Regions from separate parts of the Serratia sp. D1N4 genome, predicted to be linked through region 1. Evidence: predicted binding sites of a transcription regulator. Region 1 holds the regulator's gene; each other region holds the start of a gene.
What was found. Region 1 encodes PurR, which represses purine synthesis genes. Its sites were predicted from a motif close to CANGCAAACGTTTGCNTG; they were not measured.
Positions count from the first base shown of each region.

Region 1 (4,077 bases):
ACTGAAACTCAGCCCTGCGCACAAAAAACGTTATCAGCATGCCAAACAAACGGCCATGGCCAAACTCATGAGCCAGATGGGCAAGCCTTACCAATGGGGCGGTTCTTCACCACACACCGGGTTTGACTGCAGCGGCCTGATTTATTACGCCTATAAAGACGTGGTGAAAATCAAAATGCCACGTACCGCCAATGAAATGTATCACCTGCGTGATGCCGCGCCGATCAAGAAAAGCGAGTTGGAAACCGGCGATCTGGTGTTCTTTCGCATCAATAACCGTGGTACTGCCGATCACGTTGGCGTTTATCTTGGTAACGGCAAGTTTATCCAGTCCCCGCGTACTGGCGAAGAAATCCGCGTCAGCCAGTTAGATAATGACTACTGGCAGAACCACTACATCGGCGCACGCCGTGTCGTCACGCCAAAAACTATCCGTTGATTTATTGCGGCTGAGACATAGCCTCAGCCGCCCTTTCCTGCCGATGCTTTAATCAATCAGCCGCTTAACATGCTTTAAACCTTTTTTTCACCCGGAAAGTTGTTAAGATTATTGTCCATAAAAAACACACAACAATTCTGTTTTCCTCCTTCAACCACCGGGTTGGAGGTTGTCGGAATAATAGTGCTGTATATAAAAAGGAGAAAGCAATGTCGTTTGAATTACCTGCATTACCGTATGAAAAAAACGCTCTCGAACCGCACATTTCTGCAGAAACCCTGGAATACCACTATGGTAAGCACCATAACACCTACGTGGTTAACCTGAACAACCTGGTGAAAGGCAGCGAGTTCGAAGGCAAAACCCTGGAAGAGATTGTCAAAACGTCTACCGGCGGCGTGTTTAACAACGCAGCACAGGTGTGGAACCACACCTTCTACTGGCATTGCCTGTCACCACAGGGTGGCGGCGAGCCAACGGGCGCAGTAGCCGCTGCGATCACCAAATCCTTCGGTTCTTTTGCTGCTTTTAAAGAGCAATTCACCGATGCCGCCGTGAAAAACTTCGGCGCGGGTTGGACCTGGCTGGTGAAAAAGGCGGATGGTACGCTGGCGATCGTTAGCACCTCAAACGCGGCAACCCCGCTGACCGGTGAAGACAAACCGCTGCTGACCGTTGACGTGTGGGAACATGCCTATTACATCGACTACCGCAATGCGCGTCCGAAATACCTGGAGAACTTCTGGGCATTGGTGAACTGGGCGTTCGTGGAAAAGAATCTGGCGTAATCGCTGGAGGTTGATAGCAAGGCGCAGCATGCTGCGCCTTTATTATTTCTTGGTATGAATCAGTTCAATGCGGCGATAAAACCGAAAACAATAATCATTGCTAAAGCACAAGCGGTGGTAATCAATGACATCTTCAAATTGGTATCCATAACGACTCCCTATCAGATTGGCTTCACTAAGCATAAAATCCACACGATTAATGCGTCAAATCATTTTCACACAGTTCGTGACTAAAATCTTGTTATCATTTCCCAAGTTATAATGCCGAATAGATCTTCCACTTTGCGTCAATTTGGGACAAAATCCGCAGTTCACAACTGCGTACCGGCAAAATGCCCCTCCTGTTTAAGCGGCTTACGAACTCAGCACTAAAAACTCAGCTTCCGCTTCTCTGGGGAGAGATCTACGCAGGCAAACGATTAACATCATACTTACATGCCATAACATGTGGGTTCAGGAGTCATTCTTTACATGGCAACGATTAAAGATGTCGCCAAACGCGCTGGCGTTTCCACCACCACCGTTTCGCACGTCATCAATAAGACGCGTTTCGTCGCCGAAGAAACAAAAGAGGCCGTTCGGGCTGCGATCAAAGAACTGCACTACTCCCCGAGCGCGGTCGCACGTAGCCTGAAGGTTAACCATACCAAATCGATCGGTTTGCTGGCGACCTCAAGTGAAGCGCCCTACTTTGCTGAAGTGATCGAGGCGGTAGAGAACAGCTGCTATAGCAAAGGCTATACCCTGATCCTTTGTAACTCGCACAATAACCTCGACAAACAGCGTGCCTACCTGGCGATGCTGGCGCAAAAGCGTGTTGATGGCCTGCTGGTAATGTGCTCGGAATACCCGGATGAGTTACTGGGCATGCTGGAGGATTATCGCAATATCCCCATGGTGGTGATGGATTGGGGTGCTGCACGCGGTGATTTTACCGATACCATTATCGATAACGCCTTTGAAGGCGGCTATCTGGCTGGCCGCTATCTGCTGGAGCGTGGCCACCGTGATATCGGGGCGATCCCTGGGCAGTTATCACGCAACACCGGCGGCGGCCGCCATCGTGGTTTCCTGAAGGCGCTGCAAGAGGCCAATGTTGAGGTGCGAGAAGAGTGGATCGTCCAAGGGGATTTTGAACCCGATTCGGGTTACAAGGCCATGCACCAGATCCTGTCGCAGAAACAGCGCCCTACTGCGGTATTTTGCGGGGGCGATATTATGGCAATGGGGGCGATCTGTGCCGCCGACGAACTGGGGCTGCGCGTCCCGCAGGATATTTCGGTGATCGGTTACGATAACGTGCGTAATGCGCGCTATTTCACCCCGGCGCTAACCACCATCCACCAGCCGAAAGAACGCCTGGGGGAAATGGCTTTCACCATGCTGCTGGATCGCATTATCAGCAAGCGTGAAGAATCCCAGGTGATTGAAGTACATCCAAAACTGATCGAACGCCGTTCCGTGGCCGATGGCCCATTTATCGATTATCGCCGCTAATCTCTTCGCTCAACCACTCCTGGTTGAGCGTTTCACTATCTCCTAGATACTCCAGTAGCCAGGCCATCGCCGGTGACTGTGCGTTCTGCTGCCAGGTCAGGCAGCAGGCACTGGCGGGAAACGGCTCCTGCAATTGCAATGCCACCAGTTCACCGCTTTGCACCAATGGCAGTACGCGATGCGCTGGCACCATGCCAACACACAACCCGCTGCGCAGGCAATCTACAGCGGAAACCCAGTCGGGTACGGTAAGCCGCCGCTGATTATCCAATGACCAAGTCACTCGCTTAGGCAAGTTGCGCGACGTATCCTCCAGCAACAGAGAGGGATATGGCCGCAGCTGATCGTTGCGCAGCAAACCGGTCAGGCTGGCCAGCGGATGTGACGCGCTAACGACACACAACCAGTTCATAAAACCCATATCGCGAAAGGCAAAGCCACCGCCCACCGGCACCGCACGCGTGGCACCGATCGCCATCTCGGCCCGGCCATCCACCAGCGCGTCCCACACGCCGTTGAACACTTCCGGTTGCACCACCAGTTCCACATCGGGGAAGTGGCGATAAAAATCCAGGACCAGTTGGCGGCTGCGCTGCGGCTTAACAATGATGTCCACCGCGATTTTTAGCTGCCCGCGCCAACCATTGGCCACCTGCTGACATTGACGACGCGTATCAAGCATTTTTTTGATAACAGTACGCGCTTCTTTTACAAACAGCACACCGGCAGGCGTCAGTTCAACATCACGATGGCGGCGTTCAAACAGCGGCACTGCCAGCCATTGCTCCAGTTGCCGCACGGTATAGCTTACCGCAGACGGCACACGGTGCAGCTCCTGTGCTGCCGCACTGAAACTGCCGGTGCGCGCTACCGCATCAACGACATCGAGTGAATATTCAGACCACATCTTGTTTTGCCTTCAATTTTTTTAACAGCACCTAGCAAATATTACCGTTTCACAAGCAGAGATCCAGCCGGATACACTGGCCGGCGCTAAAAAACCTGCAATAAGAAAATGTTAATGAGAAATACCATGCAAAATTTTGGATTTATGTTTTATCTCGCTGGCCTGAGTATGCTGGGCTATCTGGCCACCGACATGTATCTGCCCGCCTTTGGTGCCATGCAACAGGATTTGCAAATCTCCGCCGGTGCCATCAGCGCCAGCCTGAGTATCTTTCTGGCTGGCTTCGCCTTTGCCCAACTGGTGTGGGGGCCGCTTTCCGATAAGCTGGGCCGCAAACCGGTACTGCTGTTTGGCCTGGCGTTGTTTGCTCTCGGCTGCCTGGGGATGCTGTGGGTGCAAAATGCCGTGCAACTGTGGTCATTGCGTTTCATCCAGGCGATTGGGGT
Region 1 covers NZ_CM137274.1:2,806,036-2,810,112, forward strand. The annotation lists gene ACX1CU_RS12290 (C40 family peptidase) at 1-439, shown strand, start outside; gene sodB (superoxide dismutase [Fe]) at 649-1,227, shown strand; gene cydH (cytochrome bd-I oxidase subunit CydH) at 1,287-1,376, opposite strand; gene purR (HTH-type transcriptional repressor PurR) at 1,699-2,724, shown strand; gene punR (DNA-binding transcriptional activator PunR) at 2,705-3,631, opposite strand; gene punC (purine nucleoside transporter PunC) at 3,746-4,077, shown strand, end outside.

Region 2 (4,077 bases), 1.4 Mb from region 1:
GGTTGTGATCGCCCAACTGCCAGCAGCGATCGATCACTTCCTGGCAACGGCGTTCCATTTCTGGGTTGTCACGCTGTACCGAAGCAAAGTCCAGATCGGCATCAGACTGGCCAGATGCCATAGAGGAGGCTGCACCGCCGCCTAAACCGATATTCATCGCCGGGCCACCCAACACCACCAGTTTGGCCCCCACGGTGATTTCGCCCTTCTGCACGTGATCGGCACGGATATTACCCAGACCACCCGCCAGCATAATCGGTTTGTGATAGCCACGCAGTTCAACGCCGTTATGGCTGTTGACGCGCTCTTCATAAGTACGGAAGTAACCCACCAGCGCCGGGCGACCAAATTCGTTATTGAACGCAGCGCCCCCTAACGGGCCGTCGGTCATGATATCCAGCGCGGTGACGATGCGATCCGGCTTACCAAAATCCTGCTCCCATGGCTGTTCAAAACCAGGGATACGCAGGTTGGAAACCGAGAAACCCACCAGACCAGCTTTCGGCTTCGCGCCGCGGCCGGTGGCTCCTTCGTCACGGATCTCGCCACCGGAACCGGTAGCGGCACCCGGCCACGGAGAGATCGCCGTCGGGTGGTTATGAGTTTCTACTTTCATCAGGATATGCGCATCTTCCTGATGATAGTCATAGAGGCCGTTTTCCGGCGCAGCAAAGAAGCGGCCCACTTGCGAACCTTCCATCACGGCGGCGTTGTCTTTATAGGCTGAAAGCACGTAGTCCGGCGTCTGTTCGAAGGTGTTTTTGATCATTTTGAACAGCGACTTCGGCTGCTGCTCGCCGTCGATGATCCAATCGGCGTTGAAAATCTTGTGGCGGCAATGTTCGGAGTTGGCCTGCGCGAACATATACAGCTCGATATCCGTTGGGTTGCGCCCCAAACCGGTAAACGCATTCAGCAGGTAGTCAATCTCGTCCTGTGCCAGCGCCAGGCCAAGCTTCGCGTTGGCCTGCTCCAGGGCGCTACGGCCTTGGCCCAGCATGTCGACCACTTGATACGGTGCCGGTTGATGATGAGAAAACAGTTTTTCTGCCTGCTGCAACTCGCTAAAGACGGTTTCCATCATGCGATCGTGCAGCAACGCGGCGAGTGTTTGCCACTGGGTTTCATCAAGCGCAGGCGCGGTGACATAAAATGCCAGGCCACGCTCAAGGCGAATCACCTGGGCCAGGCCACAGTTGTGCGCAATGTCGGTGGCTTTGGAAGACCAGGGGGAAATGGTGCCTGGACGCGGCGTGACCAGCAGCAGGCGGCCTTCCGGGGCATGTTCAGCGAGAGAGGGGCCATACTTGAGCAACCGCTGAAGCTTGGCATGTTCTTCAGCACTTAGCGGTGCGCTAACATCGGCAAAGTGGACGTATTCGGCGTAGATATCACTGACCGGGAGTTGAGCGTCCTGGCAGCGGGACAGCAGTTTGGTAATACGAAAAGCCGACAAAGCGGGCGAACCACGCAATATTTCCATAATCAAAGTTCTCTCGTCTTCGAAGCAACTGAACTTCAGTACTTCATTGGGCGCAACAGGGGAAAACGCGCGCCATTATAGAGAATCCGCGCCGCCGACGAAACCGTTTGCGTAGCTATTATTGATAAAAGCGCTTTCCGCTATCGATTTACCATAACGTGTCAATAAAGTTGCACGCTGGCGTTTAGTTACGCAAAATGCCCCCAACACTGGTGATTTAACCATGATAAGTCCCGTACTCCAGCTAACTGAAAGCGTGCATTTATTTGAGATAACTATTTGAAACGAATAAAAATAAATTACATTCTAATCGGTGTTGTCACCTTGCTTCTGGCACTCGCCCTGTGGCCCAATATTGCTTGGCGCGGTGGCTTGGGTGGCCAACTCGAAGCGATCAAATCACGGGGAGAGCTGCGGATCAGTACGCTGAATTCGCCATTAACCTATTTCACCACCAAGCAGGGGCCGAGTGGCCTTGACTATGAGCTGGCAAAAAGCTTCGCCAACTATCTGGGTGTGAAACTGGTGGTGATCCCGCACCAGAATATCAACGATCTGTTTGACGATCTGGATGATGATAACGCCGACCTGCTGGCCGCAGGTCTGATCTACAACCCGGATCGTCTCAGCCGCGCCAGCACCGGCCCGGCCTACTACTCGGTTTCCCAGCAAGTGGTTTACCGGCTCGGCACCCCGCGGCCAAAAACCTTTGCCGATATGAAAGGCAAGCTGGCGGTAGCTTCAGGCTCGGCGCACGTCAGCACGTTGAAACAGCTCAAGCAGAATAAATACCCCACCCTGAGTTGGGAAGCCTCGAGCGATCTCACCTCCAAGGAACTGCTGGAGCAGGTCGCCGACGGCAAACTTGATTACACCATTGGTGATTCCGTCACCATTGCTCTGCTACAGCGTATTCACCCACAACTGGCGGTGGCGTTTGACGTGACCGATGAAGAACCGGTGACCTGGTACCTGAAGCGCAGCAGCGATAACAGCCTGTATGCCGCACTGCTGGATTTTTACAGTCAGAAAGTGGAAGACGGTACGCTGGCGCGGCTCGAAGAAAAATACCTTGGTCATGTGGGTAGCTTCGATTACGTCGATACCAGAACCTTCCTGTCGGCGATCGACTCAGTGCTGCCTAACTTCCGTTCACTGTTTGAAAAGCATGCCAATGAGATCGACTGGAAGTTGCTGGCCGCCATTGCCTATCAGGAATCCCACTGGAACCCGCAAGCCACCTCTCCTACCGGCGTGCGCGGGCTGATGATGCTGACACGCGCTACCGCAGAAGGCTTAGGTGTCAATGACCGGCTTGACCCAGAAGAGAGTATTCAGGGTGGCGCTCTTTATCTGCAACGCCTGATGGCAAAAGTGCCAGACAGCGTACCGGAAGACGAACGTATCTGGTTCGCTCTGGCGGCCTATAACATGGGTTGGGGTCATATGCTGGATGCCCGTAAACTGACCAAAAGCCAGCAGGGCAACCCCGATCGCTGGGTGGATGTCAAACAGCGTCTGCCGATGCTCAGCCAGAAACGCTATTCCCCCTTACTCACCTATGGCTATGCCCGTGGTCACGAAGCCTATAACTACGTGGAAAATATCCGCCGCTATCAGGTCAGCCTGGTGGGTTATCTACAGGAAAAAGAGAAGAAGGCGGCACAGGAAGCCATGAAACAGACTGAACTGGCGCCAGGTTATCCGGCGGTAGAAGCAAAACTGGCGCTGAACTACTGATTATTCTGGATCTTTCTCGCTACGCAGCGCCTGCTTCAGCGCTTTTTTCTGTTCACGGCGCCAACGGAAGAAGTTGCTGAGCGTCGCGGCGCACTCTTCTGCCAACACGCCCGCCACGATCTCGACCTGATGATTCATACCCGGATGGCGCAGGATGTCCACCAGCGAACCGGCGGCACCGGTTTTCTCATCCGCAGCGCCGTACACCAGGCGGCGGATGCGGCTATGGATCATCGCCCCAGCGCACATCACGCAGGGTTCCAGCGTGACGTAGAGTGTGGCGTTCAGCAGGCGATAATTTTGCAAGACCGTGCCCCCTTGGCGCAGCGCCATGATCTCCGCATGGGCAGTGGGATCGTGGCGGCCAATCGGCCGGTTCCAACCTTCGCCAATCACCTGATTATCCAGCACCAGTAGCGCCCCCACCGGCACTTCACCCTCTTCCTGCGCACGCAGGGCCAGGCTCAACGCCTGCCGCATCCAGTATTCGTCATTATATTCATTCATTACATCGATCCTCGTGCGCTTTTTTGCGGCGGGCATTATACACAGTAGCCCTCTTTTATCGCAGCAGCACCGCAACAAATCGGTCTGTAGCCCGTTTGGGTTGTGTCCACAGAAGCTCGCCCCTGCAATAAGTCGCTGTTTTACAAAATTTTGACAACTTTATACAGCGAACAGACAACTCAGCCCATGATAAGGTGAATAATCGCTGCACTACTCCCAGAGTCCTGCATAAGAGGCACTATCGTGAAAATAAAACAGGCAGCAATCCTATTAACACTCTCTCTGTTCCCGCTGTTCGGGCTGGCAAAAACGGCATCCCCCGTGGTCAGCATCAAGTCAGAGCTCGC
Region 2 covers NZ_CM137274.1:1,379,594-1,383,670, reverse strand. The annotation lists gene purL (phosphoribosylformylglycinamidine synthase) at 1-1,486, opposite strand, end outside; gene mltF (membrane-bound lytic murein transglycosylase MltF) at 1,763-3,223, shown strand; gene tadA (tRNA adenosine(34) deaminase TadA) at 3,224-3,730, opposite strand; gene ACX1CU_RS05950 (vWA domain-containing protein) at 3,971-4,077, shown strand, end outside.
Region 2: the regulator PurR is predicted to act here: its motif matches at 1,580-1,597, upstream of purL (phosphoribosylformylglycinamidine synthase).

Region 3 (4,077 bases), 1.3 Mb from region 1:
AGGCCACCAGGCAAAACAGCAGGCCGCACATGATAAAACCACCGAGCGCCACTTCATAACCCAGCGGCAACAGCAGCAGCACCGGTGAAATAAACGCAAAGCTGGAGCCGAGATACGCCGGGATCTTGCCTTTACAGATAAACAGATACAGCAGCGTACCGATGCCGTTGAACAGCAGCACCGTTGCCGGGTTGATCTTGAACAGTATCGGCACCAAAACGGTCGCACCAAACATGGCGAACAGATGCTGGAAGCTGAGTGGGATGGTCTGGAACAGCGGCGGGCGTTCATTAACGCCGATGGCGCGACGGGTCATGTATTTTTTCCTCTGAACTATTATCAGTTGTGTTGGCTTGATTATGAATGCTCTATGGATTTCAAGTTACAGCTAGGCGGCAAGGGCGATAATCCCCAGGAGCTTATGTTTAATAAGTGACTGGGGTTAGCGCCCGCCGCCAACAACGCTGTAGCTTGAAAGACGACGAGCATAAAAAAGCCGACTCTCTGGTCGGCTCGACGTTATTTTGTACCAAATATCTTATCGCCGGCATCACCCAGGCCAGGCACGATGTAGCCCTTCTCATTGAGGCACTGATCGATGGAAGCGGTATACAGTTCAACATCCGGGTGCGCTTTCTCCAGCGCTTTGATCCCTTCTGGAGCGGCAACCAGCACCAGCACCTTGATGCTGGTACAGCCCGCCTTTTTCAGCAGATCGATAGTCGCAATCATCGAACCACCGGTCGCCAGCATCGGGTCAACCACCAGCGCCATACGCTCTGAAATGTTGGAGACCAGTTTCTGGAAATAAGGTACCGGCTCCAGGGTTTCTTCATCACGGTACACGCCCACTACGCTGATACGCGCACTGGGTACGTGCTCCAGCACCCCTTCCATCATGCCAAGCCCGGCACGCAGGATCGGCACCACGGTAATTTTTTTACCTTTAATCTGCTCTACTTCAACCGGCCCGCACCAGCCTTCGATGGTCACTTTTTCAGTCACCAGATCGGCGGTCGCTTCATAGGTCAACAAACTACCCACTTCAGAAGCCAGTTCACGAAAACGTTTGGTGCTGATGTCATGCTCGCGCATCAGACCAAGTTTGTGTTTAACCAGCGGGTGTTTCACCTCAACGATCTTCATCATTATTCTCCTATTAAGGCGGTTGACGGCCAAAAAAATCGCGGGATTATACCGCCTTTTCCCGCGTGCGCCACTACCAATAGCCGTATCGAGATCAACAAAAGATTGATAATTATTATATACCCAATAAACCTCGGGCAACGGTTTAGGGTAAGTGCATGAATCCGCAAACGCTGGTATGCCGCAGTGCCCAAGGCAGCGGAAAGATGAAACGAAAAATGGAAGCGGGCCGATATGGCTCTCGCAAACGTTTGCTTGCGCTGTTAGAATTGCCGCGCCTTGTTCCGGAACCAACACCGGACGCACAGTTTTCAAACCGCAAACCGTCGTGGGGATCGCGCAGTGACCGACAAAACCTCTCTCAGCTATAAAGACGCAGGTGTCGATATCGATGCTGGCAACGCATTGGTAGACCGCATCAAAGGTGTAGTTAAACAGACCCGCCGCCCGGAAGTGATGGGTGGTCTGGGCGGGTTTGGCGCCCTGTGTGCGTTGCCGCAGAAATACCGCGAACCGATACTGGTTTCGGGTACCGACGGCGTGGGCACCAAGCTGCGTCTGGCGATGGACCTGAAACGCCACGACACCATCGGTATCGATCTGGTTGCAATGTGTGTGAACGACCTGGTGGTTCAGGGTGCTGAACCGCTATTCTTCCTGGATTATTACGCAACCGGCAAACTGGACGTCGACACCGCGGCCAGCGTGATCACCGGCATCGCCGAAGGCTGTAAACAGTCTGGCTGTGCGCTGGTGGGTGGCGAAACCGCCGAAATGCCCGGCATGTACAACGGTGAAGATTACGACGTCGCCGGTTTCTGCGTCGGCGTGGTCGAAAAATCCGAGATTATCGACGGCAGCAAAGTGCAGTCTGGTGATGCGCTGATCGCATTGGGCGCTTCCGGCCCGCACTCCAACGGCTATTCGCTGGTGCGCAAGATCCTCGAAGTCAGCAATACCGATCCTACGCAAACCACACTGGAAGGCCAATCACTGGCGGATCATCTGCTGGCACCGACCAAGATTTATGTCAAATCGGTGCTGGATCTGATTGCCAAGGTTGAGGTTCACGCCATTGCTCACCTGACCGGCGGCGGCTTCTGGGAAAATATCCCACGCGTGCTGCCAGAAGGCATGCAGGCGGTGATTGATGAATCAAGCTGGCAGTGGCCGGCAATCTTCAGTTGGTTGCAGCAGGCAGGTAACGTCAGCCGCCATGAGATGTACCGCACCTTTAACTGTGGCGTAGGTATGGTGATTGCGCTGCCGGAAGACGCGGTTGAAGAAGCTATCGCTTTGTTGACCGCCGCCGGTGAAAAAGCCTGGAAGATCGGTAAACTGACCGCTTCTTCTGACGAACAACAAGTGATTATTCAGTGATGAAAAAGATAGTGGTATTGGTCTCCGGCCAGGGGGGGAATCTCCAGGCGTTGATTGATGCCTGCCAGCAGGGCCGGATTGCCGCCAATATCGTGGCGGTATTCAGCAACAAAGCCCAGGCCTATGGCCTGCAACGCGCCGCAGAAGCCGGGATCGCCGCTCACGCGCTCGATGCCAAAGCCTTTGCCGACCGTGAAGCTTTTGACGCTGCACTGGCCGCAGCCATTGACCAGTACCAGCCCGATCTGGTGGTGCTGGCCGGTTATATGCGCATTCTCAGCAACGCATTCGTCCAGCACTATGCCGGGCGCATGCTGAACATCCACCCTTCGCTGCTGCCGAAATATCCCGGCCTGCACACCCACCGGCAAGCGATTGACAATGGCGATAGCGAGCACGGTACTTCGGTGCATTTCGTCACCGAACAGCTCGACGGTGGCCCGGTGATCCTGCAAGCCAAAGTACCCATCTTCCCCGGCGACGAGGAAAATGAGGTGATCGAACGTGTGCAAACTCAGGAACACCACATTTATCCCCTGGTGGTGAGTTGGTTCGTTGCCGGGCGGCTGGCAATGCGTGATAACGCAGCCTGGCTGGATGGTGAACGCTTACCAGCGCAAGGATATGCGGCGGACTAGCGCCTGTAATCTGAATGCAGCCTAAACGGTGCCCTGGGTGGCACCGTTTTTTTTCGTCCTAATCCAACACCCGGCGTTATACTTTGCGCATATTTATCATGTTGAGGATAGAGTATGCCGAGCACCACCAGCGTCAAATTACGCCCACTGGAACGGGACGATTTGGCATTCGTTCACCAGATGGATAATAACGCCAGCGTGATGCGCTACTGGTTTGAAGAGCCGTACGAGGCCTTTGTCGAACTGGCCGATCTGTACGATAAGCACATTCACGATCAGAGCGAACGACGCTTCATCATCGAACACGAAGGGGCCAAAGTCGGCCTGGTCGAACTGGTGGAGATCGATCACATCCACCGCCGTGCCGAATTCCAGATCATCATCGATCCGGCCCATCAGGGCAAAGGCTACGCCAGCACCGCCGCCAAACTGGCGATGGATTATGGTTTTTCCGTGCTGAATCTCTACAAGCTGTATCTGATCGTCGACAAAGAGAACCCGAAAGCGATTCACATTTACAGCAAATTGGGGTTCGAAGTGGAAGGCGAGTTGATCGATGAATTCTTCGTTAACGGCGAGTACCGCACCGTGCTGCGCATGTGTATCTTCCAGCCACAGTATCTGGCGAAGTTCAAAACGCCGCCAGCACCGCTAAAATAAGCACATACCGGGGAGCTACACCTCCCCGGTGGTCACAAGATCAGACTGTACCCAGATAGTCCATTTTGCCCAGCTCAACCCCGTGGTGACGCAGGATGGCGTAAGCCGTGGTTAGATGGAAATAAAAATTGGGGATAGCAAAAGTCAGCAGATATCCTTCCGCGGTGAAGCTGAACTCCCGCGATTTGCTCTGCAATGTGATGGTGCGCCCGTCAGCGTCGGCAAAATCATCCGGCTGGAAACGTTGCAGATA
Region 3 covers NZ_CM137274.1:1,508,622-1,512,698, reverse strand. The annotation lists gene uraA (uracil permease) at 1-316, opposite strand, end outside; gene upp (uracil phosphoribosyltransferase) at 520-1,146, opposite strand; gene purM (phosphoribosylformylglycinamidine cyclo-ligase) at 1,489-2,526, shown strand; gene purN (phosphoribosylglycinamide formyltransferase) at 2,526-3,164, shown strand; gene speG (spermidine N1-acetyltransferase) at 3,279-3,824, shown strand; gene ACX1CU_RS06470 (DUF1993 domain-containing protein) at 3,865-4,077, opposite strand, start outside.
Region 3: the regulator PurR is predicted to act here: its motif matches at 1,387-1,404, upstream of purM (phosphoribosylformylglycinamidine cyclo-ligase).